One region of the Streptomyces auratus genome, then DNA from elsewhere that is predicted to be linked to it. Evidence: riboswitches for the same ligand, from Rfam matches in the RefSeq annotation. Region 1 holds a riboswitch; each other region holds the start of a gene.
What was found. A riboswitch is a leader RNA that binds a small molecule or an ion and turns the genes downstream of it on or off. The one in region 1 is predicted to bind cyclic di-AMP.
Positions count from the first base shown of each region.

Region 2: it holds a riboswitch for cyclic di-AMP, as region 1 does, so the genes downstream of both, BKA18_RS22215 (C40 family peptidase) here and BKA18_RS14625 (LysM peptidoglycan-binding domain-containing protein) in region 1, are expected to answer to the same signal.
Region 3: it holds a riboswitch for cyclic di-AMP, as region 1 does, so the genes downstream of both, BKA18_RS16950 (M23 family metallopeptidase) here and BKA18_RS14625 (LysM peptidoglycan-binding domain-containing protein) in region 1, are expected to answer to the same signal.
Region 4: it holds a riboswitch for cyclic di-AMP, as region 1 does, so the genes downstream of both, BKA18_RS33855 (C40 family peptidase) here and BKA18_RS14625 (LysM peptidoglycan-binding domain-containing protein) in region 1, are expected to answer to the same signal.

Region 1 is NZ_JBNGCB010000001.1:3,406,819-3,414,368, forward strand. It holds gene BKA18_RS14605 (Ppx/GppA phosphatase family protein) at 1-494, opposite strand, end outside; gene BKA18_RS14610 (DUF501 domain-containing protein) at 491-1,069, opposite strand; gene BKA18_RS14615 (FtsB family cell division protein) at 1,166-1,618, opposite strand; gene eno (phosphopyruvate hydratase) at 1,777-3,063, opposite strand; gene BKA18_RS14625 (LysM peptidoglycan-binding domain-containing protein) at 3,402-4,067, opposite strand; cyclic di-AMP (ydaO/yuaA leader) riboswitch at 4,075-4,242, opposite strand; gene BKA18_RS14630 (transglycosylase family protein) at 4,494-5,546, opposite strand; gene BKA18_RS14635 (cytochrome P450 family protein) at 5,785-7,155, opposite strand; gene BKA18_RS14640 (LysR family transcriptional regulator) at 7,240-7,550, opposite strand, start outside.
Region 2 is NZ_JBNGCB010000003.1:576,015-583,564, reverse strand. It holds gene BKA18_RS22225 (peptidoglycan DD-metalloendopeptidase family protein) at 1-36, shown strand, start outside; gene pcrA (DNA helicase PcrA) at 58-2,259, opposite strand; cyclic di-AMP (ydaO/yuaA leader) riboswitch at 2,799-2,968, shown strand; gene BKA18_RS22215 (C40 family peptidase) at 2,976-4,115, shown strand; gene BKA18_RS22210 (hypothetical protein) at 4,338-4,691, opposite strand; gene BKA18_RS22205 (C40 family peptidase) at 5,017-6,126, shown strand; gene BKA18_RS22200 (alpha/beta hydrolase) at 6,236-7,360, opposite strand.
Region 3 is NZ_JBNGCB010000001.1:3,914,748-3,922,297, forward strand. It holds gene BKA18_RS16945 (aldo/keto reductase) at 1-320, opposite strand, end outside; gene BKA18_RS16950 (M23 family metallopeptidase) at 420-1,538, opposite strand; cyclic di-AMP (ydaO/yuaA leader) riboswitch at 1,550-1,696, opposite strand; gene BKA18_RS16955 (DUF2332 family protein) at 1,988-3,148, shown strand; gene BKA18_RS16960 (PP2C family protein-serine/threonine phosphatase) at 3,182-4,321, opposite strand; gene BKA18_RS16965 (PP2C family protein-serine/threonine phosphatase) at 5,891-7,132, opposite strand; gene BKA18_RS16970 (YjbQ family protein) at 7,288-7,550, opposite strand, start outside.
Region 4 is NZ_JBNGCB010000003.1:3,219,576-3,227,125, forward strand. It holds gene BKA18_RS33840 (adenosylmethionine--8-amino-7-oxononanoate transaminase) at 133-1,437, opposite strand; gene bioB (biotin synthase BioB) at 1,430-2,605, opposite strand; gene BKA18_RS33850 (8-amino-7-oxononanoate synthase) at 2,762-3,976, shown strand; gene BKA18_RS33855 (C40 family peptidase) at 4,170-4,643, opposite strand; cyclic di-AMP (ydaO/yuaA leader) riboswitch at 4,648-4,815, opposite strand; gene BKA18_RS33860 (hypothetical protein) at 5,126-5,434, opposite strand; gene BKA18_RS33865 (ATP-dependent Clp protease proteolytic subunit) at 5,440-6,075, opposite strand; gene BKA18_RS33870 (hypothetical protein) at 7,344-7,550, shown strand, end outside.

The sequences.
Region 1 (7,550 bases):
CAGCCGACGTCGACCGAGCGGGCGGCGCGGACGGAGCCGTCGCCGAGGACGAACTCGGTCGAGCCGCCGCCGATGTCGACCACCAGGAAGGGCTGCTCCAGGTCCGTCCGCCCGGTCAGCTCCTTGGTGGCGCCGGTGTAGGAGAACTCCGCCTCCTGGTCACCCGTGATCACCTCGGGCTGCACGCCCAGGATGCCGACCACACCGCGCACGAAGTCCTCGCGGTTCTCCGCGTCCCGGGAGGCGGAGGTCGCCACGAAGCGGACCTGCTCGGCGCCCAGGCCCTTGATCACCGCGGCGTACTCCCGGCAGGCCGCGAAGGTGCGCTCCAGCGCCTCGGGCGCCAGCCGCCCGGTGCGGTCCACGCCCTGGCCCAGCCGGACGATCTGCATCCGGCGGTCGAGGTCCTTCAGCTCACCGGTCGCGGGGTCGGCGTCCGCGACCAGCAGCCGGATGGAGTTCGTACCGCAGTCGATGGCGGCGACCCGCTTCACGTGGCGTCTCCTTCGGGAGCGTCCTGGGCTTCGGGGGTGTTCCGGTCGTCGGAGGTGTCCTGGCACGGGGTCACGCACGGCCCCTTCCGCCACCACTCCGGGAGCATCGCGAGGGCCTCGTCACCGAGCGGGTTGACGCCCGGTCCGGCGGCCAGCGAGTGGCCGACGAGGACGTGCAGGCACTTGACCCGGTCGGGCATCCCGCCCGCGCTCGGGAAGCCCTGGAGCACCTCGATCGCGTCCCGCCGCCGGATGTAGTCCTCGTGGGCTGCCCGGTAGGCGGCGGCAAGCGCAGGGTCGGTCGCCAGCCGCTCGGACATCTCCTTCATCACGCCGTTCGCCTCCAGCGTGCCGATCGCGGAGGCCGCGCGCGGGCAGGTGAGGTAGTAGAGCGTGGGGAAGGGCGTGCCGTCCTCCAGGCGCGGCGCCGTCTCGACGACATCCGGCTGGCCGCAGGGGCAGCGGTGCGCGATGGCGCGCAGCCCGCGGGGCGGGCGGCCGAGCTGCTGCTTGAAGGCGGCGATGTCCGCGGCGGTGGGCTCGGTGGGCTCGGTCTGGGGCGGGGGGGTGTCCATGTGCGCTTTCGGTGAGGTGAGTGGTGAGCAGGGGCGGGCGGGCCGTCCTGCGTCCGACAGTACGGGCCGGCGCCCGCCGACGGTACGGGCCCGGCCCTACCGCTTGTCGGCCGAGTCGACGGCGTCCCAGAGATTGTCGTACCAGGGGGGCTGGGCGGCCTGCGGCCCCTTGGGTGCGGAGCCGGTGCCGGAGCCGTCCTGGACGAGGTATCCGGTCTCGCCCGGCATGACGTAGTGAAGGTGGCGGCGGGCCTGCTGGCGTACGAACTCCGGGTCCTGCCAGCGGGCCTTCTGCTCGCGCAGCCGCTCCAGGGCGGCGCCGGCGTCCTGGGCCTTGCGGCGCTGGTCGGCGATGTCGGAGCGCTGGGAGACGTACTGCCTTATCGGATAGGCGAGGGCGACGACCAGCGAGCACATCACCAGGGCCAGCAGGGCGGCGCGGCCGGTGAGGCGGTTGCGGCGGGGCGGGCGGGCGCGGTAGACGCGGGCGGCGGCCTGCTCGCCGAGCGCCTTGAGTCGGGTCGCGGTCGAGAACCGGTCCGCGGGCACGTCGTCTCCCCTTCACTGACGGACGCCTGACTGCTGAAGCAGACGCGTCCCCGGCAACGGTACGGGACCGTCGCCGGGGACGTACGGGGTGCTGGGCGGTTGTCTCGCCCGTTCAGCCCTTGCCGCCCCGGTGGGCCGGGGCGGCGGGCCGCCGTAGGTCAGCTGCCGTGACGGAACCGCGGGAAGGCGGAGCGGCCGGCGTAGACCGCGGCGTCGTCGAGGATCTCCTCGATGCGCAGCAGCTGGTTGTACTTGGCGACGCGCTCGGAGCGGGCCGGGGCGCCGGTCTTGATCTGGCCGCAGTTGGTGGCGACGGCGAGGTCGGCGATGGTGACGTCCTCGGTCTCACCGGAGCGGTGCGACATCATGCACTTGAAACCGTTGCGCTGAGCCAGCTCGACGGCGTCCAGGGTCTCGGTCAGCGAGCCGATCTGGTTGACCTTCACCAGCAGCGCGTTGGCGGAGCCCTCCTCGATGCCGCGGGCGAGGCGCTCGGGGTTGGTGACGAACAGGTCGTCGCCGACGAGCTGCACCTTGGCGCCGAGCTTGTCGGTGATGACCTTCCAGCCGGCCCAGTCGTCCTCGAACAGCGGGTCCTCGATGGAGACCAGCGGGTAGGCCGCCACCAGCTCCTCGTAGTACTCGGTCATCTCGGCGGCCGAGCGGTCCTTGCCCTCGAACTGGTACTTGCCGTCCTTGTAGAACTCGGAGGCGGCGACGTCCAGCGCGAGCGCGATGTCCTGGCCGGGGGCGTAACCGGCCTGCTTGATGGCCTCCAGGATGAGGTCGAGGGCCTCGCGGTTGGAGCCCAGGTTGGGGGCGAAGCCGCCCTCGTCACCGAGGCCGGTGGACAGCCCGCGCTCCTTCAGGACCTTCTTGAGGGTGTGGTAGACCTCGGCGCCCCAGCGCAGCGCCTCGGAGAAGGACTCCGCGCCGATCGGGGCGATCATGAACTCCTGGATGTCCACGTTGGAGTCGGCGTGCGAGCCGCCGTTCAGGATGTTCATCATCGGGACGGGCAGGACGTGCGCGTTCGGGCCGCCCAGGTAGCGGAACAGCGGGAGGTCGCTGGCCTCGGAGGCGGCGTGCGCGACGGCGAGGGAGACGCCGAGGATGGCGTTGGCACCGAGCGAGCCCTTGTTGTCGGTGGCGTCCAGGTCGAACATCGCCTGGTCGATCAGCCGCTGCTCGGTCGCGTCGTAGCCGACGAGCTCCGGGCCGATCTGCTCGATGACGGCCAGGACGGCCTTCTCCACGCCCTTGCCGAGGTAGCGGTTCGGGTCGCCGTCGCGAAGCTCGACGGCCTCGAAGGCACCGGTGGAGGCGCCGGACGGCACGGCGGCACGGCCGGTGCTGCCGTCGTCGAGGCCGACCTCGACCTCGACCGTGGGATTCCCTCGCGAGTCGAGAATTTCGCGGGCTACGACGACGTCGATCGACGGCACGTTGTCTCCTTCGTGGGTGTCTGGCGTTCTGCTGCATGAGCCTAACGGCCCCGGGCTCGTCCGCCTGCCCTTGGCCCGCTCCGTGGGACGGAATTGCCGAATGAAGAGCCCAAAGACCCAGTTCACGGGACCTTTGGGCCCTTGTTCGCCAACCGGGACAAGCAGTGGATCGCAGCCGGTCACCGGCGTGCGGCCGCAGCGGATCTCACCCGGGTGCGACCCGGGGTGTGAGAAACCCCGCCGCGGCGCGCTGGGGGAAGGGCGCGCCGGGCGGGGCTGTCTCACCAAGGAAGCGGGCCCGCCGCTCGGGCCTGCCGAAGTCCCGGTGAGGGGGTGGCTCAGACGTTGAGCTTCTGGCCCGGGAGGATCAGGTTCGGGTTGCCGCCGATGACCGACTTGTTGGCCTCGTAGACCGACTTCCAGCTGGTGCCGTGGGCCTTGGCGATCTTGGCGAGGGTGTCGCCCGCCTTGACGGTGTAGTTGCCGTGGCCCATGGACTTGCGCTCGGTGGAGCGCGAGGCACGCTGCTCGGGGGCGGCCGGGGCCTTCTTGGCCTCGGTCTTGGTGTCCTGCTGCGGGGCGGACTTGGTCTGCGCCGAGGAGCCGGAGGTGTCGACGTTCGCGGCGGGGCCGCCGGCGGTCAGGTTGCCGGCACCGGCGCAGCTCCAGGCGCCCGGACCCTGGATGGCGAGGAGCTTCTCGGCGGCGGCGATCTGCTGGCTCTTGGAGGCCAGGTCGGCACGCGGCGCGTACTGGGTACCGCCGGCGGCGGCCCAGCTGGAGTTGGAGAACTGCAGGCCACCGTAGTAGCCGTTACCGGTGTTGATCGACCAGTTGCCGCCGGACTCGCACTGGGCGACCTTGTCCCAGGTGCTGACGGAGGCGGCGGAGGCGGAGGTGGCGCCCATCAGCGGGACGGCCACGGCAGCGCCGGCGATACCGGCGAGGGTGGCGACGCGGACGGCCTTGGAGCGACGACTGTGCTTGCCCTTGTTGATCAGCATGGTTCGTTCGTTTCCTCACCGGCGCCTACGAGGTGAGCTGTCGGGTTCGGGCTGTGAGTTGCCCGGCCGTCCGCGCTGACGCTTCTGGCTTCACCCCAAGCCGGTCGCCCGCTTTCACGGGCGGGGCCGGCACTTACCTTGGTTCCCCCGCTCCTGCCTACGGCGCTTGCGCGTCAACTGCCCCCGATCACCGGCAGGATTCGGCGTGTGACCGGAGGGCCCGCTTTGGCGAGCGATCCTGACGTTAAGCAGCAACCCCCTTGGTGTTCAAACCCCATCATCTGAACCAAGTTGACCGATTTCGATCACGAGTGGGGCACATCTCCGCAGGTGGGACGCGGTACGGCGGGGGCGGACGGCCCTGGGCCCCCTGAGGTCAACGAGACCCTTGTCTCACTTTCACCAAAGGGGGCGAAGGGGGGCGAACTAGCCTGCGTTCTGCCCGAGATCGAGCACCTGGCCGGGCTGGATCAGGTCCGCGTCGGAGCCGACGACGCCCTCGTTGCGGTCGTAGAGCGCGCTCCAGCCGCCGGGCAGCCGGTGGGCCGTGGCGATGGCTGACAGGCTGTCACCGGGCCGCACGGTGTAGTCGCCGTCGGCCGCCGGGCCCGTACGGTGCGCGTCGCCGCCGCGCGAGGCGTGCCGGCCGCCGGAGGCCCGGCCGCCGTCCTCGTCGCCTTGGCTGCCCTGACCGCCCTGACCTGCTTCGTCGTCCGCACCGCCGCGGTGCCGGCCCGGTGCGGGCGTCTCCTGCGGCGTGCCGGAGGTGTCCGGGCGGCTGCCGGCATCGGACGGGTCGGCGGACGGCGAGGGGTCCTCGTGCCGGTCGCCGGGCGTCGCGGCGTCGGACGGGTCGGGCTTGCCGGACGGGTCGCCGGTGCGGCCGGTGTCCGGGGCGTCGGGCGAGGGCGTCGACTCGGTCGGCTCGTCGGACGGCCGGCTGTCCGTGTCGTCGCCCGGCTCGTCCTGCGTGCCCGTCGAGTCCGAACCGTCGTGCATGCCGGAGGATCCGGGCTGGTCCCAGGGGTCCCGGGAGTCCCCGCCGTCGGACGGGGCGGGCTCCGGGGTGCTGGTGCTGCCGGGGTTGACCTCCGGCGCACGGCCGCCCTGGCTCAGCCCGGCGCTCGCCGCGCAGCTGGTCCAGACGTCCGGGCCGCGGTGGTCGAGGATCGACTCGGCCACCGCGATCTGCTGGGCGCGGCTGGCGAGGTCGGGGCGCGAGGCGTAGGCCGAGCCGCCGTAGTTGTCCCACATCTCCTGGGTCAGCTGGAGGCCGCCGTAGTAGCCGTTGCCCGAGGCCGCGCTCCACACCCCGCTGCTCTCGCACTGGGCGACCTTGTCCCAGGTCGTGGTGTCGGCGGCGTGGGCGCCGCTCGCGCCGAGCAGCGGCAGGGCGATGCCGGCGCCGGTCACTCCCGCGGTGACAAAGATGGCCGGTGCCTGACGGGGGCGACGGTGTCGGCCGGTCCCGGAACGCATGCGGATGCCTTTCGCGCGGTGGAGTTGTCGGACGAGCTGTCCGACGGACTTCCGGCCGGGGCGGGCAGGGCAGCACCAATACACCGGTTCACCGCTCCCCCGCTTCGGCCGATCGAATGAAGCCCGTCGATCGTCGGTCGAAAGGTAGCCGGGGTCACGGGTAGTCACAAGTCGGTGTAGCGCAGATCACGCAATGGTCACGCGGCTGACGCGCTGTCAAATATGGCCTTGCCGCTGGTCAGGGACGCTCGGGCGGGAACTCCACCGGCAGCGACCGCAGTCCGCGCATGATGAGCCCGCCGCGCCAGCGCAGCTCGTCGGGTTCCGCGGCGAGCCGGAGGCCCGGGAGGCGGGTCAGCAGCGTGGCGAGGGCGGTCTGTCCTTCGAGCCGGGCGAGCGGCGCACCCAGGCAGTAGTGGATGCCGTGCCCGTATCCCAGATGCTGGTTGTCCCGCCGGGTCAGGTCGAGAACGTCCGGCTCATCGAAGCGCGCCGGGTCGCGGTCGGCGGCGGCCAGCACCACCAGCACCGGGTCGCCCGCGGCGATCCGCTGCCCGCCCAGCGTCAGCTCCTCGGTCGCGAACCGCCAGGTCGCCAGCTCCACGGGGCCGTCGTAGCGGAGCAGTTCCTCGATGCCGGTGCCGAGCAGGTCCATGTCGCCCGTCTCGATCGACTTCTGCAGCAGCTCGCGCTGGGCGGGGTGGCGCAGCAGCTGGTACGTGCCGTTACCGATCAGGTTCACGGTCGTCTCAAAACCGGCAAAAAGCAGGATGAAGGCCATCGCGGCGACCTCGTTCTCGGTGAGGTGCTCGCCGTGGTCGGAGGCGCGGATCAGGGCGGAGATCAGGTCCTCGTCGGGCTCGGCGGTGGCCCCGAGGGTCTCGCGCTTGCGGTGGATCAGCTCGGCGAGATAGCCGCGCATCTTCTTCACGGAACGGGCGACGCCGCCGCGCGGCCCCTGGCCGTGCCGGATCATCATGCCCGCCCAGTCGCGGAAGTCGTCCTGGTCCTCGGGCGGGACGCCCAGCAGATCGCAGATCGCGTAGATGGGCAGCGGGAACGCGAACTCATGGATCAGATCGGCCTCCCCGCGCCCGGCGAAGCCGTCGATGAGCCGGTCGGTCAGCTCCTGGACCCGCGGGGCGAAGGCGGCGACCCGGCGCGGGGTGAACGCCTTGGAGACCAGCCGGCGCAGCCGGGTGTGGTCCGGGGGGTCGATGTTGAGCAGGTGCGTCATCAGGTTGGCGCTGCGCTCCCCCGGGATGCCGATCTTGCCCTTGCCGTGCGCGGACTCACTGTGGTGGACCGGGTTCTTGGACAGCCGGCCGTCGGCCAGCGCCTGCCGCGCCTCGGTGTAGCGGGTCACCAGCCAGGCCTCGACGCCGCTGGGCAGCCGGGTCCGGTGCACCGGCGCATGCTCCCGCAGCCAGGCGTACGCCGGGTACGGGTCGGCGGCGAACTCCCAGGTGAACAGCTCGGGGACGGTCGCGGGGGCGGTCTCGGGGACGGTCTCGGCAGCGGTCTCGGCGGCCGCCGCGGCGGGGCAGCCGGCGGGGGCGCCGGCGGCGGTGACCTGCGGCCGGCGGGACTTGTGGGACTGGTGGGGCACTTGTCGACCGTAACCGGTGGGCGCGGCAGGGCGCGCCCGCGCACCGGCCCGAGCCCCGCAGGCCCGTCCGGAACGCCGGATCCGCTACCCCGGATCCACCCCCACAGCCGACAGGAACGCCAGCGCCGCCGGCGACGGCCCCCGGGCGCTCCACACCACCCGCTCGGTCCGCTCGGGCGCCGGCCGGACCCGTACGGCGTGCAGCCCGGGCAGGCCGGCGGCGATGGTCTCCGGCACCATGCCGATGCCCAGACCGGCCCGCACCAGCTTCGCCAGGAACTCGACCGTGGTCACCTCGAATGCCACCTCGGAGTCCAGCCCCGCCGCCCGGAACGCGTCGTCGCGCTGCCGTCGCGCGGCCGACCCCGCCGTGAAGTCGACGAAGGTCTCCCGTG
Region 2 (7,550 bases), on a different contig from region 1:
CCGTGGCTGCGCGACCACGGCCTCAACCCGAACTGACCGCCCCCCGTACGGCGTCCGTTACAGCTTTTCCACCGGCGCATACCGCAGCAGCAGCCGCTTGGGCTTCTCGCCGCCGAAGTCGATGGTCGCCTCGGCGTTGTCGCCGCTGCCCTTGACGCCCACGACCGTGCCGAGCCCGAAGCTGTCGTGGGTGACGCGGTCGCCGATGGCCAGCGCGACCACCGGGCGGTCCTTGGTGCGGCGGGTGGCGAAGCCGCTCGGCCCCTTGCCGCGCGACGACAGGGCGGAGCCGAGGCCGCCACCGCCCGACAGTGCGCCCATCGACGCGGACGGCGTCGCCTGGCCGGTCCGCTTCCACTCGACGTACTCGCCCGGGATCTCCTCCAGGAACCGGGAGGGCGGGTTGTACGAGGGCTGGCCCCAGGCGCTGCGCATCGTCGAGCGGGTGACGTAGAGGCGCTCGCGGGCGCGGGTGATGCCGACGTAGGCGAGCCGGCGCTCCTCCTCCAGCTCCTTGGTCTGGCCCAGCGCGCGCATGTGCGGGAAGACGCCGTCCTCCATGCCGGTCAGGAAGACCACCGGGAATTCCAGGCCCTTGGCGGTGTGCAGCGTCATGAGGGTGATGACGCCGCTGCCCTCCTCGTCCTCGTCCGGGATCTGGTCGGAGTCGGCGACCAGCGCGACCTGCTCCAGGAAGTCGGCGAGGGTGCCGGGGTTCGCCTCGCCGCGGTCCTGCTCGAACTCCAGGGCCACCGCGGCGAGTTCCTGGAGGTTCTCGATCCGGGTCTCGTCCTGCGGGTCGGTGGAGGCCTGGAGCTCGGCGAGGTAGCCCGTACGCTCCAGGACCGCTTCCAGGACGGTGGCGGGGCCGGCGCCGGACTCGACGATGGTGCGCAGCTCCTCCATGAGGACGTTGAAGCGCTTGACGGCGTTGGCGGAGCGGGCCGCCATGCCGTACGCCTCGTCGACCCGGCGCAGCGCCTGCGGGAAGGTGATCTTCTCGCGGAGCGACAGGGCGTCGATCATCGCCTCGGCGCGGTCGCCGATGCCGCGCTTGGGGACGTTCAGGATGCGGCGCAGCGGGACGGTGTCCTCGGGGTTGGCGAGCACCCGCAGATAGGCGAGGACGTCGCGGACCTCCTTGCGCTCGTAGAAGCGCACGCCGCCGACGACCTTGTAGGGCAGCCCGACCCGGATGAAGATCTCCTCGAAGACCCGGGACTGGGCGTTGGTGCGGTAGAAGACGGCGACATCGCCGGCCTTGGCGTCCCCGGCGTCCGTCAGGCGGTCGATCTCGTCGGCGACGAACTGCGCCTCGTCGTGCTCGGTGTCGGCGACGTAGCCGGTGATCCCGGGGCCGCTGCCGGCGTCCGTCCAGAGGTTCTTGGGGCGGCGGTTCTCGTTGCGCTCGATGACGGCGTTGGCGGCGGACAGGATCGTCTGCGAGGAGCGGTAGTTCTGCTCCAGCAGGATCGTGGTCGCGTCGGGGTAGTCCTCCTCGAACTGGAGGATGTTGCGGATGGTGGCGCCGCGGAAGGCGTAGATCGACTGGTCGGCGTCACCGACGACGCACAGCTCGGCCGCGGATTCCGCGGGGCCGACCAGCTCGCGGACGAGGGTGTACTGGGCGTGGTTGGTGTCCTGGTACTCGTCGACGAGGACGTGGCGGAAGCGGCGGCGGTAGTGCTCGGCGACATCGGGGAAGGCCTGGAGCAGATGGACCGTCGTCATGATGATGTCGTCGAAGTCCAGGGCGTTGGCCTCGCGCAGCCGCGACTGGTACATCGCGTACGCCTCGGCCAGGGTCTTCTCGAAACCATCGGATGCCGTCCCGGCGAAGGTCTCCTCGTCGATGAGCTCGTTCTTGAGGTTGGAGATCTTCGCGCTGAAGGACTTGGGCGGGTAGCGCTTGGGGTCCAGATCCAGATCGCGGCAGACCAGGGCCATCAGGCGCTTGGAGTCGGCGGCGTCGTAGATCGAGAAGGACGAGGTGAAGCCCAGCTTCTTGGACTCGCGGCGCAGGATGCGGACGCAGGCGCTGTGGAAGGTGGAGACCCACATGGCGTTCGCCCGGGGGCCGACGAGCTCTTCGACGCGCTCCTTCATCTCGCCCGCGGCCTTGTTGGTGAAGGTGATCGCGAGGATCTGGCCGGGGTGGACATGGCGCTCGGCCAGCAGATGAGCGATGCGGTGGGTGAGCACCCGGGTCTTGCCGGAGCCGGCGCCGGCGACGATCAGCAGCGGGCCGCCGGTGTGCACCACGGCGGCCTTCTGCTCGTCGTTGAGCCCTTCGAGCAGCGCGGCGGGGTCGACGGCGGGGCGGGCGGCGCCGTCGCGGTAGTAGGTCTCCCGGGGGCCGGGCGCGTCGTATTTCCCGCCGAAGAGGTCGTCGGGGATCTCCTCGGGGGCCGGCTCGTGCTCGTCCTCGGGAGGCGGCGGGGGCTCCTCGCCCTTGTGGCCGAGGTCCGCCAGGAAGCTGTCGTCAAAGAGGCTGCTCATCGCCCACCGAGTCTAGGCCGCCGCACTGACAGCCCGCCGCGGAGTGCCGATTGTCGGCGGAATTCGGGGCTCCGGGGCGGTCCGCAGGCCGGGGGGCCGGGTCCGGGGCAGCCCGGGCGCGGGTCGTCTACCCGAATCCGACATCTGCCACAACAACCCCCGGATCGCGTTCAGGTCACAAAAAGGTTTCGGGCATATCGAACATCAGCCTTCACAGGAGCCACACGAGTTGGCTAACGTCCTCGCTCAGGCAGCCCGCCTCCCCGCGTACGACAGCGTCCGCACGGGCCGCCGCGCCGAGTCCGGCCCTGCCTCACGGCACCCGGAGCCGGGGACCCACCAGCACCACCGGGGTGAATCGATCCGTACGGCCGTCTCAGGCGGACGTAAGGACCGTAGGGCAAGCCTTCCGTCATCGACACCGCCCGAACCCGACAGCTAACCCGGTAGGCGGTCCACGGAAGGAGTTGCCGGCCTTGGCGTCCCATCGCAAGCCGCGCACCAGCGTCCTCACCTCGCCCGGAGGCCGCCGTACGGCTGCCGGGCTCACCACCGCAGCCCTCGCGTCGGTCACTCTGCTCTCGCAGTCCGCCGACGCGGCCCCCCGAGCGCCCAAGCCCTCCATCGAAGAGGTCAAGAAGAAGGTCGACGACCTCTACCACCAGGCCGAGCTGGCCACCGAGAAGTACAACGGGGCCAAGGAGCGCGCCGACGAACAGCGCCACACCGTCGACGGCCTGCTCAATGCCGCCGCCAAGCGTGCCGAGCAGATGAACCGGTCCCGGCACCAGCTGGGCATGTTCGCCTCGGCGCAGTACCGCACCGGCGGGATGAACCCGACGGCGCAGCTGATGCTCGCCAAGGACCCGCAGCAGTTCTTCGACCGCAGCCACCTCATGGAGCGGCTGACCGGCCGGCAGAAGCAGGCCGTCACCGACTACCAGGAGCAGGCGGCCGCCGCGGCGCACCAGCGGGTCAAGGCGACCGACAGCCTGGAGCAGCTGCAGAAGTCCCAGGCCTCCCTCAAGGAGTCCAAGCGCTCCGTCCAGGACAAGCTGTCCGAGGCCCGTCAGCTGCTGTCCCGGCTGACCGCCCAGGAGAAGGCGCGGCTGGCCGCGCTGGAGCGTCAGAAGGAGGCGGCCGCCAAGCGCAAGGCCGAGGAGGAGGCGCGCAGGCAGCAGGAGCGCGAGCGCCAGCGGCAGCAGGACGGCGGCGGTTCGACGGGCGGCCAGACCGGCGGCGGCAGCTCGACCGGCGACTCGTCCTCCACCAAGGCCGAGCAGGCGCTCGCCTTCGCCCGCGCCCAGATCGGCAAGCCGTACGTCTGGGGCGCCACCGGCCCCAGTTCCTACGACTGCTCGGGGCTGACGCAGGCGGCGTACAAGGCCGCCGGCGTCACGCTGCCGCGGACCACCTGGGACCAGGTCAAGGTCGGCCAGCGGGTGGCCACCAAGGACCTGCAACCCGGTGACCTGGTCTTCTTCTTCGACGACATCAGCCACGTCGGGATGTACATAGGCGGCGGCAAGATGATCCACGCGCCGCACCCGGGCGCCAGCGTCCGGGAGGAGTCGATCTACTACATGCCGATCTACGGGAGCGTCCGCCCGGGCTGAGGCCCGGCGCCCTGTGCTCCCCCACGGAACCACCCCCCACGGTCACCCCCCACACGCCACCGCGCGGCCGTCGCCTCCGAATACGGAGTGCGAGGACCGCGCGGTGTGCTGTTGTGGGGCGGTGGTCCGCTACCCGGAATGCCGGGGCGCCGCTCAGATTCGGACCGGGGCGCCGGGCAGGTCCGGACCGGGGCGCCGCTCAGGTCCGGACCGGGGCGCCGCTCAGGTCCAGAGCACCGCGATGAAGATGTTGGCCACCGTCAGCGCACCGACCGCGCCGAACAGCGGCTTGGCGATCGTCTCCTCGTCCCGCTTGACGTAGACCAGCGCCAGGATCACCACCAGCACGGCCATCTTGATGCCGATCTTGATGGTGTTGACGTGGTGGCCCTGGGCCTCGTTGAGGCCGACCAGCGCGACGCCGGTGACCAGCATCGTCAGCGCGCCGTGCAGCATGGCCGGCACGAAGCGGGCGGTGCCCGCGCCCATCGCCTTCATCTGGGTCAGGAAGCCGCCGAGCAGGGCGGCGATGCCGATGATGTGCAGGCCGACGAAGAGATTGATTACTACGTCCATAGTGCGGGATCGTAGCCGCCGCATAGCACGGCCCTGCGGGCAGGGCGCCCACAATCGTCGCTTCGGTCAGGCCGGACCGGTACCGGCCGTGCAGCCGCCGACGGCACGGTCATCCGCACATCGGCACCGGTCGAAAGCGAACAATGCCGGGCAATCGGACTCCCCGGCGCGACACCCAGGCTTAGCGTCCTCCTCCAGGCGGTCGACTCCCCGCCTTCGCCGGCCCCCCACCGGCGTCCTGTCGGCCGCCTCGCCGCGAGGTGCGGCGGCGGCTCGTTGCCCCCCGTGACGGACCGCCGCCGGCCCCCGGCTCAAAGGGAAGGAAGTGACGGCCACCGTGGCCTCGCACCGCAAGCCCAGGCAGCATCCGCTCGCCTCGCTGACCGGCGGCACCCGCACCGCCCGTACCGCCGCCACGCTGGCACTCGCGGGTGCCGCCACCGCCACCGTCTTCGACGGCACCGGCCAGGCCGCGTCCCCGCCCACCCCCGCCCAGGTCAAGGGCCGGATCAACGCGCTGTATCAGGAGGCAGAGGTGGCCACGCAGAACTACAACGGTGCGAAGGAAGCCGCCGGCACCGCACGCCAGGAGCTGAGCAGGCTGCAGGACGAGGTCGCCCGGCGGACCCAGAAGCTCAACGCCGCCCGCACCGAGCTGGGGGCGCTGGCCACGAGCCAGTACCGCTCCGGCGGGGTGGACCCGACCGTACGGCTGCTGCTGTCCGCGGACCCGCAGCGCTATCTGGACGGCGCAGCGGTGCTGGAGCGTGCGGGCAGTCATCAGGCGACCGCGGTGGCCGGTTACGCACGCCGGCTCGGCAGCGTACGGCAGGTCCGGCAGCGGGCCGAGGAGACCGCGGAGCGGCTGGCGGCCACCGAGGCCACGCTGAAGAAGCACCGGGTCACGGTCGTCCACAAGCTGGACGCCGCCGAGCAGTTGCTGAACCGGCTGACCGCCGAGCAGCGGCAGCGGATGGCGGGACGGGACGGTGCCGGTACGGTCCATGCGGACCGGGGGGCGCGCGGGGACGGCCCCCTCGACGGGATCCTCCACGGCTCAGGGGCCGCCGCGGCCGCCGCCCCCAACCCCCGTGCCGCGCGGGCCGTTTCCTTCGCCTACGCCGCGCTGGGCAAGCCGTACGTCTGGGGCGCGACGGGCCCCTCCGCCTACGACTGCTCGGGGCTGACCCAGGCCGCCTGGAAGTCCGGCGGCGTCGCGCTGCCGCGGACCACCTACACCCAGATCAGCTCCGGGCCGCGCATCGACCGGTCCCAACTCGCCCCCGGTGACCTGGTGTTCTTCTACTCCGGCATCAGCCATGTGGGGCTCTACATCGGGGGCGGCAAGATGATCCACGCACCGCATCCGGGGGCGCCGGTACGGATCGCGCCGATCGACCAGATGCCGTTCGCGGCGGCGACCCGGCCGGCTTAGGGCCTGTCCCACCCTGACCCCTAGGACCGGCCGGGGGTCTCCCGGGCGCAGGGGTGCCGGCGGCGGCCGGCCCGGCGCAGGGGCTTGAGCGCGGGCCCGGGCGGAGCGCCTACGCCCGGAGGTACATCCCCAGCCAGCGGAAGACCTCCGGTACCTGCTGGCGCCATACCACCATGGTGTGACCGCCCGCGTTCGCCGGGATCAGCTGGACGGTCACCGTGGTCGGATGCTTCGCGAGCCCGCGCAGACCGATGCCGGCCTGGTAGCCGTCGCCCGCCGCGCCCGACACGTACAGCGCGGTCCGCGGCGGCTTCCCTGCCGCGTTGGCGGACTTCAGGATGTGCATCGGGTTGGACTCGATGCGCAGCTTGGGGTCCTTGCCGGCGAGCGAATCGCGCTCCAGCGCCGGGTCGTTGTAGCCGGACATGGCGACCCCGGCGCGGTAGCGGTCCGGGTGGGACAGCGCCAGCTTGGCGGCGCAGTGCGCGCCGGCCGAGTAGCCGGCCAGGGCCCAGGAGTCCGGCTTGTCGCCGGCCCGGAAGTTGTCGATGACCATCTTGCGTACGTCGACGGTCAGCCAGCTGTCGGCGTTGACCTGCCCGGGGACGTTGACGCATCCGGTGTCCGCGCCGGCGAGGAGATCGGTACGCGGGGCCACCAGGATGGCCGGCTTGACCAGGCCGCGCTGCATCAGCGGCTGGAGCTGTTCGGCCGCGTGGAGCGAGCCGAACCAGGTCTTCGCCGAGCCGGGGTAGCCGGGCAGCAGCTCGACCACCGGGAACTTCTTGTTCCGGTAGGCCGGGTCGTTGTACTGCGGCGGCAGCCAGACGTACACCTCGCCGATGACCCCGGATATCCGGCCCTTGAGGTCGGTCCTCTGCACACCGGGGCCCACCCTGGGGTCGTCGGCCGGGCGGAACCGCTGTATCTGCTTGGGCTCGTTCTTGATCTGCTGGCCGCCCATACCGTCGGGGCCGAGGTCCTTGGCCGCCGCGACATGGCTGTCGGTGCCGAGCAGATCGCCCCAGGTGTCATAGAGATTGTTGGCGTTGTTGACCAGGACGAAGACCACGGTGATGGCCGTGACCTGGGCGAACAGCAGCATCAGCAGCCGCGCGAGGCCGCGCACCAGGGGCGGCCCGGCTATCCGGCCCCACAGGGCGAGCGGCAGCACGACGGCGACAATCAACAGCGTGATCGAGGTGAGAAAGAAGGGCGTGCCCGTCAGGCTCATCGGGTCTCGCTTCCAGGACAGCTACGCGAAGGATGGGGTGGTTCCGGCCCCGCCTTCGGCAGTGAGCCTCTCCGCGCCGTTAGATGGTGATCCGCGCAGTCCTGGTTGCCCGTCTTTGGTGCTTCTTTACACCCTCGTCATACCCTCATCAAATACCCGCCGCTCCCCGGCTCCCGCGCCGGGGACCGCA
Region 3 (7,550 bases), 510 kb from region 1:
ATCGTCGCGGCGGACAGTCCCTTGTAGGCCGGGTGCGCGCCGACCTTGGTGGCGATGACGACGTCGGAGCGATTGCCGCGCGAGGACAGCCAGTTGCCGAGGACGGTCTCGGACTCGCCGCCCTTGTTGCCCGGGACCCACGCCGAGTAGACGTCGGCGGTGTCGATGAAGTTGCCGCCGCCCGCGACGTACGCATCGAGCACGGCGAAGGACTCGGCCTCGTCGGCCGTCCAGCCGAAGACGTTGCCGCCGAGGGAGAGCCGGGAGACGGAGAGCGAACCGAGGGACGTGCGGGCGCGGGGGGCTGGAGTCGCGGTCATGCAGGGTGCAGCGTCGGCGGGACGGCAGTTATTCCTGCCTCCTCCCGCCCACGCCGCACCTCGGGTGGCCGCGCCCAACGGCGCCTGCCGTCAGAGGCGTTACACCTTGATCCCGTGGTCCCGCAGCCACGGCATCGGGTCGATCGGGTCGCCGGCGCCGGGGCGCACCTCCAGGTGGAGATGGGGGCCGGTGACGTTGCCGGTGGCGCCGACGCGGGCGATGACGTCGCCGGTGCTGACCTTGCCGGAGGTCTTCACCATCGAGGACAGATGGCAGAACCAGAGTTCGGTGCCGTCGTCGAGGGTGAGGACGATGCGGTAGCCGTACGACCCGGCCCAGCCGGCCTGGGTGATGGTGCCGGAGTGGATGGCCTTGACGGGTGTGCCGGTCGGTGCGGCGAAGTCCTGTCCGGTGTGGTCCGCGGCCCAGCGGTCGCCCGACTCGCCGAAGCCGGCGGTCAGGGTGAAGGAGGCGACCGGGGCGGTATAGCTCTGTGCCAGTTTGGCGAGGCGCTCGGCCTCCGCCTTCCGACGGGCCGCTTCTTCGGCCTGGCGCTTGGCCTCCATCTCGGCTGCCTTCTTGGCGGCTGCGGCCTTCTCGGCCGACGCCTGGTGGGCGGTGGCTTCCTTCGCGGCCTGCTGGACAGCGCTGTGTTCGGCGGTGTCGCGGGCCTCCTCCTCGGCGGCGCCCTGCTGCGCGTCGGCCTGCTGGAGGATCCGGCTGCGCAGCGCCTCGCCGGGGCCGGCGGACCCGTCCTCCGCGCCCGAGCGGGTGGCCTGGGTGAGGGGGCCGGAGGCGGCGGCAACCGTGGAGCCGGAAGCCGGCGCCGCGGAGGGGTCCGCGTCCGATATGAGGCCCCCGACGACGGGGAGGGACGCGGCATCCGGGAGCGCGTCGGAGAGGTCGTCGGCCATCCCGCCGACGTCGGGCATCGAGATCGGAACCGGCGGGCGGTCCTCGGCCGAGGCCATTCCGCTCGCGCCGACCGCGGCGATCACGCCGACGCCCAGGACCGTTCCGCCGCGGGCGAGGCCGCCCGAGCGCTGCTTGGCCACCCGGTGCTTACCGCGGACGGATCGGACGGATTCTTCGGTGGGATTCCATTCCTCCCACGGACCGTCGCCGTTCCCGTCCGGATCATCGGGGCCCGGGAAGACACCTCGGTCATCGAATTCGTAGGCGGACGGACCCTCGGGGGCAGGCCTGTTGGACGCCACGGAGGCGCACTCCTTTCCTTCCTTCTCGCCTACCGGGTTAGCTGACGGGTTCGGAGCAGGAAGGTCTCCTACGGGCGCCCCCTGGCGGAGGGCGTCCGATTCACCCCAAGGAAGTGGTTCCCCGGTTCCCTTGGTGCAGTTCGAGGTGCTGGGGGTGCGTGAAAAGCGCGTGCGGGATTCGGCGTCGGCGCACGGTGCCGCCTCTTGCGGCGACTGGGACGACCGCGCTCCGTTATCGGACAGTAATAGAGATCGCATCCGAATTCCAAGCCTTCCCGCGAATCCGTACAGCCGGTACCCGAGTTCTGGCATGGACTTCTCGGCCCATCGAGGTCGCAATCGGACGAGTTGCCCGCCCGGCCCTAAACGATCTCGCGCTGATTGTGCGTCAGTTGTTATGCGGAGGGGTGCCCCTCAGTGACGGAACGTGAGAGCAGTAACGTCGGATCATGGTCGTCAACACCGGGAACGTCGAGGGCGCCGCCGGTGGCGCATGGGCAGTGGCCGAGCGGTACCGGGAGTTCTCCTGGCGCGAGGCGCGGGGGCGGTCCGAGGCACATGAGGAGTTGAGCGCGCGGATCGGCCAGGACCAGGAGTTCTGCGAGCTGCTGTCGGGGTCGCTGCCCGCCGGCGAGAAGCGGCAGCCGGCCCTGCTGCTCGCCGCCGTCCGCCATCTCGACGGCCCGCACGCCGATCTGGGCCCGCGCGGTGCGGCCGCGTACACACGCTGGCGCGAGTGGACGGTCCGGCACTGGGACGAGGTACGCGAGGTCGTGATGCGGCGCACTCCCCAGGCCGACGAACCGGCCCGCTGCGCCGCCCTGCTGCCGCTGCTCGCCGGGCTGCCGCAGCCGCTGGCACTACTGGAGGCCGGGTCGTCCGCGGGGCTGGGCCTGCATCCCGACCGCTATCGATACTGCTACGCGCACACCCCGTATGCGGACGAAGCGGAGGAGGCGGAAGAGGGGCCGGGACGGGCCGACGGTGCGGACTCTCGTGCCGAGATCGAGGCAGGGGCGCCGGGGAGCCCGGCGGTCTTCGGATGCCGTACGGACTGGGCAGCCCATGAGCTGGCCGGCCCGCTGCCAAGGATCGTCTGGCGGGCGGGTATCGCTCCCGATCCGCTCGACCCGGTGGCCGAGCCGGACGATCTGCGCTGGCTGCAGGCGTGCGTCTGGCCGGGCGACGGCGAGCGGGCGGCGCGGCTGTCGGCGGCCGTCGAGGCGGTGCGGGCGGCGCCGCGGCCGCGGATCGTGCGCGGCGATCCGCTCGGCGACCTGCCCGCGCTCGCCGCCGAGGCACCGCCCGAGGCCACCCTGGTCATCTTCCACAGCGCCGCGCTGGGCGGCCTGCCACCCGCCCGCCGCGAGGAGTTCGCGCGTCTCGTACGGTCGCTGCTGGACGCACGGCCCGGCGGCGGGCACTGGATCTCCCACGAGCCGCACTCCGTCCTGCCGTGGCTCACCCCGCCCGCGCACCGCTCGCCCCACCCGGACCCGCGGGACACCCGCCTCACCCTCGCCCTGGACGGACGCCCGGTCGCCCTCACCGGTCCCTACGGGCAGAGCCTGCACCGGCTGCCGGGCACGGCGCCCGCACCGGGGAGCTGAGCCCCGGACGCGTCCCGTACCGCCTGCCCTCCCCTACTCCCCCATCGGCCGCTGCACCGCCAGCAGGGCCACATCGTCGGCCGGTTCACCGCCCGTGTGCCGGGTGATGTCCTCGACGAGGGTGTCCAGGAGGACGTCCGGGTCCGGGAAGCGGCCGCCGCGCAGTCTGCCCGGCGGGTGGTAGCAGCGGCCGAACAGATCACGGGCCGCCGTCACCCCGTCGGTGAAGCAGAGCAGCAGGGCACCGGCCGGGAAGAACGTCTCGGCCGGCCTGCCAGGAGGGCTGCCCATCACGCCCGTCCCCAGGGGGAGTCCGGGCTCCCGGGGAAACAGTTCGCGCAGCCCGCCGTCCGGGGTGAGCAGCAGGGGGAACGGATGGCCCCGGTGGAGCACACGCAACACCGACGGCTCGTCGGCGGGGATCTCGGCAAGGAGGGCGGTGGCGAAGTGCTCGGACCGTTCGGGCCCGTCGCACCGCTCACGCTCCCGTTCCAGCGCCCGCTCCAGCCGGCTCGCCACCGCCTCCAGCGTGGCCTCGTGATCCGCCGCCTCGCGGAACGCGCCGAGGACGGTCATCGCGGACACCACCGCCGGCAGGCCCTTCCCGCGCACGTCGCCGACGATCAGCCGTACGCCGTGCCGGGTCTCCTGCACCGCGTAGAGGTCGCCGCCGGCCCCCGCGGCCGTCCGCCCGCCCAGATAGCGGGCGGCGACGGCGAACCCGGCGAGCCGTGCGGGCGGCGTGGGCAGTACGGCGCGCTGGGCGGCCTCCGCGGCCTCCCGTACGGCTTCCGGGTGCCCGCCGCTGTGCCGCACCACCCGGTTGATGCCCAGCGCGAGCAGGGAGACCGCGAAGACCAGGACGATCTCCGTCACCGAGGCCCGGCGGTCCGGTGCGGCGCCCCGGTAGAGGACGGTCCAGATCTCGCCGAGCGTGGCGGCCAGGGCCGTCAGGGCGGTGGTACGCAGCGAGGACAGCGGCGCGGCGGCCGGCGGGGCGGCGGAGAAAAACGGGGCGGCGGTGTAGCCGGCCGGCGCCGCCATGCCGAAGGCGAGCCCACCGACGATCAGCAGGACCGGAAGCCGGCGCACCAGGAGGCGGACGGACCGGGCCACCGGGGCCCGCCGCTCCCCACCGCCCTCCGGGGTCACCGCACCTTCGCGTCTCCGCACCGGCCTCTTCCCCTGCCACCCGTCCACACGGGCACCTAGGGCCTGTCCGATGGGTCATGGCCGGGCCCTAAGTGGCCGTCTCGCCGCCCTCAGGGTTGCCGGTACGGGACCGGGCGGCGAATCACCGGGGGCCGGACGGGTCATACGGGGAGGCCGGGCGGGGCGCGGAGCCGCGGGGCCCCGGCCGCCTCGCACGAGGTCCGGCACCACCCAGGGTCACTCGCGTCAGGGGCACTTGGCACCGCCCCGGACACCGGCGAACGACGAGGGCCCGGACCGTCTCCGGCCCGGGCCCTCGGGGCGCCGCTCGGCACTCCGGACGGCTCTCCCGTCCGCTTCTGGTGGGCCATCAGGGGCTCGAACCCTGAACCAATGGATTAAAAGACCCGACGAACCGGGGACCGACGGTCCCAGGTAGTCCACCGGAGTCCAGTTCTCCCTGGTCACAGCACCTACGGCTGACGCCAGGTCCAGCGCCGGACCGGCCTGTGTCACGCCGTCCGCTCACGCATCGCTCACGCATCGCGGACGGCTGACCAGGCATTCGGCGCAGCGCCTTACGCGTAGGTGTCGCAAGTCAGACAGCGACGGGTCGCCACTCGCCCGGTGTTGCCCTCGGTGGCTCGCAGCGGCTGCGACTCCGATATGCGGGACCAGGCATCTGGATCGGGGCTGGCCACCCAGCCGAACTTCGGCCCAGCGATTTCGCTGTCGGAGAGGTGGTTGCAGCCAGGCAGGTGAGCGTTCCCCGCGGGCGACACGATGATGGCGTGGGGCGGCTGCCCGTGGCGGCTGGCCTGTTTCGGTGCTTGGCCGCCAACAGTGCGAGGAGCCACACCCTCGGACGGGCAGGCGCACCCCGCCCCGATGATGAGGTCACAGCGATCGCAGCGCTGTTCCGTCACGGCCTGTCGTCCTCTCCTGTCGGATGCCCGGCTCCTCACCCAGGTCCCGTGAGACGAGAGCTGGTGAAGTCGGATCACCATCCCACCTTCCTCAGCCCCAGTCCGGCGATTGCTTCGGGTGCCTCCGGAACCCTCCGCTGCCCCCGTAATGACTGATTGCCAAGCAGCTTTGGCCACGCGACGCGGACCTGTCCTGTGCCCTGAGCTTGGGGATCAACGGCGCCTGGGACGATCATTCGCCGCTGACCTGGGGAAACGTTGCTTTCGGCCGTCGTCCGGTGGCGTCCCGTCGTGCCCTTCGTGACCGGTGTTGACCGGGCTGAAGGGCACGGATGGGGCACGGTCGTTCGCGACGCTCGTGGAGCAGTGCTTTCGGCCGCCGATCCGTGATGGAACGTGGCTTCCAGAGGTCCGCCGTACTGCTGGACTGCGCATGCAACGCTGGGTGAGGAGCCAGGGGCTTCTGCATCGTCCCGCCAGGTCCTTCCAGTCCGGGGCCACCTGGTCGCAATTGCTGCTGAGCAGTGTGGAGCGAGGGCATCAGCTTCCGCAGACGCAGCCCGGGGCCGGATCGCATCGACCGTCTCGCTCGCGCAGCAGCCGTCACTGCTGGTTCCTGCGGACGGATCGTCGCTGCACACCGCATGGTGGTGCGGCTGTCGGCTCACTCCAGGACGGCGAGGTGGTCGGCGGCGCCCCCGCGCCACTCGATCAGGAAGAGGGTTGCGTCGTCACTGGTGCTCCCGCCCCGCTCCTGTTTCAGGGTGTGGGAGAGCGAGCGCACCACCGCCCGCACTCCCTTCTCCGTGTGCTCGATGCGGTTGACCCAGTGGATGAGTTGTTCCTCACCGAACTGCTCCTCGCCGGCTTCGTGCTCCTCGATCAGGCCGTCGGTGAAGCACAGCACCCGGTCGCCGCGTTGAAGCATCTGCTCGCTGATCTGGGGCTGTTCACCACCGAAGCCGACCGGCAAGGTGGTCGGGCCCTCCAGTTGCCGGACGACCTGGCGGTTGCGGATCAGCAGCGGTGAGGGGTGGCCCGCGTTGACCCACTGCAGGTGGCCCGTTGTGATGTTGAGGCGCATCATCTGCGCGGTGACGAAGTGGTCGGGCCCGAATTGCTCGGCGATGGCCCGGTCCATGAACGCGTAGATCTCGGACAGGCCGATTTCGGCGCGCCTGGCGTGCCGGTAGGCGCCGACGGCGACGGTCGCCATGGTGGCGGCATCCAGGCCGTGGCCCATCGCATCGACCATGGCCACGTGCAGGATGTCCTCATTGAGGGCGTAGTCGAAGCTGTCGCCGGCAACGCTGTAGGCCGGCTCCAGGATTCCCGCCACCGCGACCTGGGGGACGGACATCGCCAGCGGCGGTAGCAAAGACCACTGAATCTCCGCGGCCAAGCTCATCGGTTCGCGGCGCCGGGCGAGGAAGAACTGGTCGGTGTAGCTGTGCTTGGTGACCAGCATGTCGGCGACGAGGCCGGCGAGTCTGCGCAACAAGCGCCGGTCATCGTCATCGACGGTGTCCAGGGTGAGGGCCAGCACGCCCACCTGGTCGCTGCCGTCCAGCAACGGCAGATACATCCGAACGCCGTCGTCCTGCGGTACCTCGACAGAGGCCCCGTACAGGAAGGCCGCGCCCGCGTGCGAGTCACCGATCAGCTCGGGCCTGCCGACGGTCAGCCCCCTACCTGGCAGCGGCACCAGCAGCAGCTGCGCATAGTCCTGAAGGAGGATCGAGACGTGACGGCCGCCGACCTTCGCCACCTCTTCCGCGATCAGCGGGGCGATCAACTGCGGCGGCATCTCGTGCGCCCGGTCCAGCAGCACCCCCAGCAGTCGCTCGCCGAACCCCTCCGACCGGTCCACCGTGTCCTTGCCCGGCTGCCGATCACCCTCCGCCATAGCCTTGCCCTTTCGCCTCACCAGCCTGCTTTCGCCTTCATCTGCCGAGCCGGCGGTCTCCAATGAGTGGGGCACAGGGCAGCCTGATCTGAGTGCGGTCCTGGCAGAGGACGGCTGGCTCGGTCTTCGGGGAGACCAGGTGCAGGGTCGTGTGGTCAGCTGAGGAAAGACAGCCGGACTTGGCGTTCCGGGTTGTCCCGGTCGGTGTTCACCAGTACGACGGACTGTGACGCCCCCAGCTCCAGCTCACCGTCGACTACGGGCAATGTGGCGTGCGGTGGGACCAGAGCCGGGAGCATGTGGGTGCTGCCGTGGCCTGGACTGCCGTGGCGGTCTTGCCAGCGGTCGTCCGCCGGAAGGATGTCGCGGAGGGCCGCCAACAGGTCGTCGTCGCTGCCCGCGCCGGTCTCGATGATGG
Region 4 (7,550 bases), on a different contig from region 1:
TCCCCAGGGGAGGACCGCGAATGGTTCCTGGTGAAGAGTGTCGAGGTGCGCCGCGACGGCGGTGGCGTGCCGGCGGTGGACGGACGGTGGCCGGCTGGACGCCCCGGTCCGCCGGCCACCGCCGACCGCGGGTCAGCCCTCGCGGGCCGCCGCGCAGACCGCGGCGCAGATGCGCGCCAGATCGTCGTCGCCGGTGATGTAGGGCGGCATGGTGTAGATCAGATCCCGGAACGGGCGCAGCCACACGCCCTCCCGGACCGCCGCCCGGGTCGCGGCGGCCATGTCCACCTCGTGGTCGAGTTGCACGACACCGATCGCGCCCAGGACCCGTACCTCGCGGACCCCGGCGTGGCTCCGGGCCGGGGCCAGCCCCTCCCACAGCCCGGCCTCGATCCGCTTGACCTCCCGCGCCCAGTCCTGGGACAGCAGCAGGTCGATCGAGGCCTCGGCGACGGCCGCGGCGAGCGGATTGCCCATGAAGGTCGGGCCGTGCGCCAGCACCGGCAGGGCACCGCGGGAGATGCCGTCCGCGACGGCCGCCGTGCACAGCGTCGCCGCCAGGGTCAGATATCCGCCGGTCAGCGCCTTGCCGAGACACATCACATCCGGTGCGACCCCGGCGTGTTCGGCGGCGAAGAGCGCCCCCGTACGGCCGAAGCCGGTCGCGATCTCATCGAAGACGAGCAGCACGTCATGCGCATCGCAGGCCTCCCGCAGCACCCGCAGATACCCGGGGGAGTGGAACGACATCCCGCCGGCGCCCTGGACCACCGGCTCCACGATCACCGCCGCCAGTTCCTCGGCGTGCCGGCCGATCAGCTCGCGCAGCTGCGCCGCATACGCCTCGTCCGGCGCGGCATCGAAGCCGGCCGGCGGCGCGTCCGCGAAGATCTGCCGCGGCAGCACCCCCTGCCACAGCTCATGCATCCCGCCGTCCGGATCGCACACCGACATCGGCTGCCAGGTGTCGCCGTGGTAGCCGCCCCGCCAGGTCAACAGCCGCTGTTTGCGCGGCTTGCCGAGCGAGCGCCAGTACTGCAGGCACATCTTCACCGCGACCTCGACCGACACCGAACCGGAGTCCGCGAGGAAGACATGCTCCAGCGGCTCCGGGGTGATGTCGACCAGCCGCTTCGCCAGCCGCACCGCGGGCTCATGGGTGAGCCCGCCGAACATCACATGGCTCATCCGCCCCAGCTGGCCGTGCGCGGCGTCGTTGAGCACCGGGTGGTTGTAGCCGTGCACCGCCGACCACCACGACGACATGCCGTCCACCAACTCGTCCTGGCCCTCGACCGGTTCGGCCAGCCGGAGCCGGACCCCGGACGCCGACTCCACCAGCAGCGGTGCGGCCCGGCCGGGCATCGGCCCGTACGGATGCCACACGTGCTGCCGGTCGAGCGCCAGCAGTTCGCGGGGGGAGAGCGGCTCAGGCATTGGGCGGCAGCTCCGTACCGGCGCCCCGTCGGCGCACCGAGACCAAGTCGCGGCGGGTCTCCTCGGGCGGCGCGGGGATCGTGGCGGCGGGCGCCCCGTCGCCGGACGCGCAGCCGGACTCCGCGCAGCCGGACTCCGCGGTGTCCGCCCCGCCGCAGCCCGGGCGGCGGTGCTCGGGCAGCGTCGTGGTGTCCGTGCCCTCGACCTCGAAACCGGCGTCCGCGATCATCGCCAGATCGTCCTTGCCGGCCTGGCCCTCGCTGGTCAGATAGTCGCCGAGGAAGATGGAGTTGACCAGGTGCAGCGCCAGCGGCTGCATGCTGCGCAGATGCACCTCGCGGCCGCCGGCCAGCCGTACTTCGATGTCCGGGCAGACGAACCGCACCATCGCCAGAATGCGCAGCGCGCGCTGCGGGGTGAGGTTCCACTCCTTGCCGAGCGGGGTGCCCTCGAACGGGATCAGGAAGTTCACGGGGACGGAGTCGGGGTCCAGCTCGCGCAGCGCGAAGACCACATCGACGAGATCGGCGTCGCTCTCCCCCATACCGGCGATCAGCCCGGAACAGGCGGACATACCGGCCGCCTGGGCCTGCTGGACGGTGGAGACCCGGTCCGAGAAGTCGTGCGTGGTGCAGATGTCGCCGTATGTGGCTTCCGAGGTGTTGAGGTTGTGGTTGTACGCATCGGCGCCCGCCGCGTGCAGCCGGTCGGCCTGGCCCTCGGAGAGCAGACCGAGGCAGGCGCACACCTCGATCCCCTCGTTCTGCTCCTTGATGGCGGAGATCGTCTCCGAGACGCGGTCCACGTCCCTGTCCGTGGGACCGCGGCCGCTGGCCACCAGGCAGACCCGCTTGGCCCCGCCGGCGACCCCCGCCGCGGCCGCCTTGGAGGCGTCGTCCGGCTTGAGCCAGGTGTACTTGAGGATCTCCGCCTTCGACCCCAGCCGCTGGGAACAGTACGAGCAGTCCTCGGGGCACAGGCCCGACTTGAGGTTGACGAGATAGTTGAGTTTGACCCGCCGCCCGAACCACTGGCGGCGCACCTTTCCGGCCGCGGCCACGACATCGAGCAGTTCGTCATCGGAGGTCGCCAGTACGGCCAGCGCCTCTTCGCGGGTCGGCAACTCGCGCCGCAGTCCCTTGTCCACCAGTGTGTTCAGCAGGTCCATGGCGTTGATCCTGGCGTACGGCACCGTCCCCGGCCAAGGAGGATTCCCACAACGACCCAGGATGCAGGTGTGTGTATCGCCACACTGTGGGCCTGCGGAACGACCGCTAACGTCTAGCGACAGCCCACAATCGAGGCCCACCGACGAAGGACGCCGATGCCGCAGGACTCCGCCCCCACGCTGCTCCGCGACGGCTCGCCGGCGGCTCCCGCCGAGCCCCGCCGGCCGGCCCACGGCGCCGCCTTCGACTGGCTGGATGAGGCCCACGACGAGCGCCGGCGCGCCGGACTGGTCCGCACCCTGCGTCCCCGCCCGGCCGACCACCCGCTGCTCGACCTGGCCGGCAATGACTACCTCGGACTCGCCCGGCACCCCGAGGTCACCCGTGGCGCGGCCGCGGCCGCACACCGCTGGGGCGCGGGCGCCACCGGCTCCCGGCTGGTGACCGGCAGCACCGAACTGCACGCCCGGCTGGAGTCGGAACTCGCCGCCTTCTGCGGCTTCGATGCCGCTTTGGTGCTGTCGTCCGGATATACCGCCAATCTGGCCGCGGTCACCGCGCTCACCGCCGCCGGCACCCTGGTCGTCTCCGACGCGGGCAACCACGCCTCCCTCATCGACGGCTGCCGGCTCTCCCGGGCCCGCACCCAAGTGGTCCCGCACGCCGATCCCGAGGCCGTACGCGCCGCGCTGAACGGTCATGACGGCCGGGCGCTCGCCGTGACCGACTCGGTGTTCTCGGTCGACGGCGACGCCGCCCCGCTCCCCGCCCTCGCCGAGGTCTGCCGGACGCGGGGCGCCGCACTGCTCGTCGATGACGCACACGGCCTGGGCGTCCTCGGGGAGGGCGGCCGCGGCGCACTGTGGGCGGCCGGGCTCGCCGGCGACGGCGATGTGGTGACCACCGTGACGCTCTCCAAGTCGCTGGGCTCCCAGGGCGGTGCGGTGCTCGGCCCGGCCCGGGTCATCGAGCACCTGGTCAACACCGCCCGGTCGTTCATCTTCGACACCGGTCTCGCCCCGGCGGCGGCCGGCGGTGCGCTCGCCGCGCTGCGGCTGCTGGGCCGTGAACCCCAGCGCGCCGCCCGGGCCGGGCAGGTCGCACGGAGGCTGCACGACCGGCTCACCGCGGCGGGCCTGGTCGCGGTGCGGCCGGACGCCGCGGTGGTCTCGGTACGCGCCCCCTCGCCGGAGGCGGCGGTCGGCTGGGCCGCCGACTGCCGCGCGGCCGGCCTCGTCGTCGGCTGCTTCCGGCCCCCGTCCGTACCCGACGGGATCTCCCGGCTGCGGCTGACCGCCCGCGCGGACCTGACGGACGACCAGATCGACACGGCGGTCGGCACGATCCTGGCCACGGCGCCGACCGACTGAACCCGGGGGCTCGAAGTGGCGCTTGCCCGATGAGCGGCACCGCCGTCGGCGCGGCAGCACCGTCACCGGTCGGTGCGCAGGCGGAAACCGCCCGCCCACCCCGGCGGTCAGCGGTCGGCCCCGTTGCCAGGCAACCCGGGCAAAGCGCTTACGACCGCCGGTAATTGACGGGTTGTACGACGAGCGCGCCGGGTCAGCGCACCCGCCCGTACCAGACCCCGGGGCTCCAGATCCGTTCCAGCCGCACCGTGCTCCCGGCCTTGGGCGCATGCCACATCCTGCCGTCCCCGGCGTAGATGCCCACGTGGTAAATGCCGTTGGCCGAATGGAAGAAGACCAGGTCGCCGCGCCGCCGGGAGTCGGCCGTGACGTGCCGGGTCCGGCTGTACTGCGCGGCGGCGGTTCGGGGCAGGGCCCGGCCGGCGCGCAGGAACGAGTACAGCGTCAGCCCGGAACAGTCGAAGGCGTCCGGCCCTTGGGCGCCGTACTGGTAGGGGGAGCCCCTCTTGGAGGCGGCGACCCGCAGCGCGTGTGCGGACACGGAGGCGGCTTCGGCGCCCCCGGTGGCTCCTGGGGTGATGGTCGTCCCGCCGAGCGTGACCAGCGTCAGAGCGGCGACGGTGCCGGTGCGCGCCAGCAGATTCGGCGTATGCATGCGCACAGTCATGCGCAAACCCTTCGTCAGCCGCCTGCGAAGGAAGACCTGTCGGGTTCGGGCAGGCGAAGATGCCCGGCCGTGCGTACGGCTTCACCCCAAGGAGTCCGCCGGCCCGTGAAGGCCGTGGACCCCGTCCTGCTCGGGTCCTCCGCTCCCGCCGATCCAAAAGCGTCGACCGGACATCCGGACGGCGGCGGGATTAGGCGCCCGTCCGGACCGCCCCGTCGCTGTGGCGGGGTCTTGTCGTCGAAGGGATCCTCACGCACCCGCCGCCCAAAGTCCGAGCTGAAAATGCCGTATGTGAGATGGGTCACATTTGGCCTGAATGGTGGGTTTTGTTCCCTCGGGTGTCAGGGTCCCGGCTGTCGCACGCCCCGGACCAGGAGCGAAACATCCGGGACCCGAGAAAATCCGGGTGAACCGGCAATTCGGGGGTGGTTCGCGACGGGCGTGCGCGCTACGCCGTATGGGCAGCCGTACCGCGTGTCGCGTCAGCGCTCCGCGGGCGGCGGCACGGCCACGAGCCCGGCCCGCCGTTCGCCGTCCAGCACGCGCAACGCCCGGGCCAGCGTGTCGCGGTGCAGTTCGCTCTCGCCGCGGTGGTGCATCAGCGTCAGTGCGTCCCGCAGTCCGGCGGCCTTGCCGACCAGTGCCTGGGCGGCACGCAGTCCGCTGTAGGTGCCCCCGCCACGGGCCGGGTTGATACGGCCCAGCAGATCGAGCACCTCCAGATAGCGGTCGATCAACTCACCCTCGGCACGTGTGAGGGCGGGCAGCGGCGGGAGTTCGGGGGGCAGCATCCGGATCACCGCGCACTGAGGGGAGGGGCCGACTGCTTGCGGTGCCGGGTGAGGCCGTCGATCAGGCCGTACTCCTGGGCGGCGTGGGCGTCGAAGATCTTGTCGCGCTCGATGTCGGCGGCGATCCGCTCGCGGGGTTGTCCGGTGTGCCGCGCGAGCATCTCCTCCAACATCTCGCGGGTGCGCAGCAGTTCCTCCGCCTGGATCTGCAGATCGGTGGCCTGGCCCTGGATCGGCTCATGGAGGGACGGCTGATGGATCAGTACCCGGGCGCCGGGCAGCGCCAGCCGCTTTCCGGGGGTGCCGGCGGCCAGCAGCACCGCGGCGGCGGAGGCGGCCTGTCCCAGGCAGACGGTCTGCACGTCGCACGACACGAAGTTCATCGTGTCGTAAATGGCGGTCATCGCGGTGAACGAGCCGCCGGGGGAGTTGATGTAGAGCGAGATGTCCTGCTCGGGCGCGGCGTGTTCGAGGTGGATGAGCTGTGCCATCACGTCGTTGGCGGAGGCGTCGTCGACCGGGGTGCCCAGGAAGATGATGCGCTCGCTGAGCAGCTTGGAGTAAGGGTCCATGGTGCGCGTGCCCTGGGAGGTGCGCTCGGTGAACTCCGGAAGGACATGGCGGGCCGTCGGCGGCAGCATGTCTGCTCCTCTCTCTTTGTGAAAAATGTACAGGACGTACATCCCGTGAGAATGGGAGCACATCCTGGTGATCAGCTACAAGTCCCAGGTCAGAGGCTGTTTTCCTGTTCGCTGAGGGCGGATATCTCACAAGCTGTTCCTCGAACTGCGGCACAAGGTGGAGACCCTTCGGATGACCGGGCGGGTCGTCGAGTGCTCGATCGACGAGATGGGCCGGCCGCGGGTATCCAAGGGCGCCGCCCTGCGGATCCCGCCGAACGGGCCGTGTGATGTGGGCGTTACGGGCGATATCTTGACGCTGAAATGACGCTCGTGGCGCTCATTTGACGCTAGTCCTGATGGGTCGTCAGTCGCTTATGCGGCGCTGGTCAGATGGTCTGCTGGCAACGCAGGTGTGGCAGGTTGCCGGGAATTTCGTGGTGCCAAGCGGTCGTGCTCGGCCACATGTGTGGAGAGCCCAGCAGGTTCTTCGTCTGCTGGTGGTACAGCGCAAGCAGCTCGCTGACCTGCGAATATGGCAGCGGTGGGGACTTTGCCGGGACCGATGGCCCGGGAATGGTCCGAATCTTGGCTGATGCAGACCTTGGGGCTGCGGCTCTGTTGGATTGGCTGCAGCCGCCCGCTCCGAGCTGACGGTCCCACCTGGCGCAGGTTGTCGGAAGCGTCTTTTGCCGTCCAGGTGGTCTAGATCAGGAGCGTTCTCTCAGGTCAGGTCCTTGTGGTCCAGGTGCGTCGATGCTGTTGGTGAGACGCGTGTGATAGCAGGTGAGAGGTGAGGAACCCCGTCGGTTGGTTCCGGCGAGGTTTGCTGCGTTCGGGATGAGCCTGGTGCGTGGTGTTCGACGCGGTCTTGCTGTGTTCCGGCTCGCCGTTCTCGACGGCGTAGGGAGGGCAGCGGTGACGATGCGGGTGCGGTGGCCGAAGTGCAGCAGAGGGCGGGGACGTTACGAGGCAGACGAGGGCCGTGGCCTTCACGGGCGCAGATGTACCCGAGGCCAGGGAGTGCGCTCCGTCGCATTGTTCTGGTTGTGCATTCTTGGACCTCAATTCTTGCGCGGTCGCGGTGTCCTGGGCGTGCAAGAGGCCGTGAGACCGCAGGCGTACGCCAGGCAGCGCGTGTGCCGGAATGCGTCGTTGCGGAGGGGGGAAGGGCGGGGGAGTGCCGTACTGCTTGGGTGCCCGGGCGACATGGCCGAGCCTTGGCATAAACGCCGCGTCGAATGACGTGACCGGATGACGCAATGCACTGTCGCAGCTGTGGAAGATCAATGAGCACGTCAAATGTTCTGCAGCGGACTCGGAATCTGCGCAGCCGGGTGGAGGGCCGGCAGTGTCGCAGCGCCACCGCTTTCGGTCCGGAGAGCGCAGGGGAGACCACGTATGCCGAGCGGATGCTCGACCGGCTGACCCGCGGGATGCTCGTACTGTTGGACACCGGCTTCGACGGCTGGCCCTGCTGCATCAGCTCCGCTCCA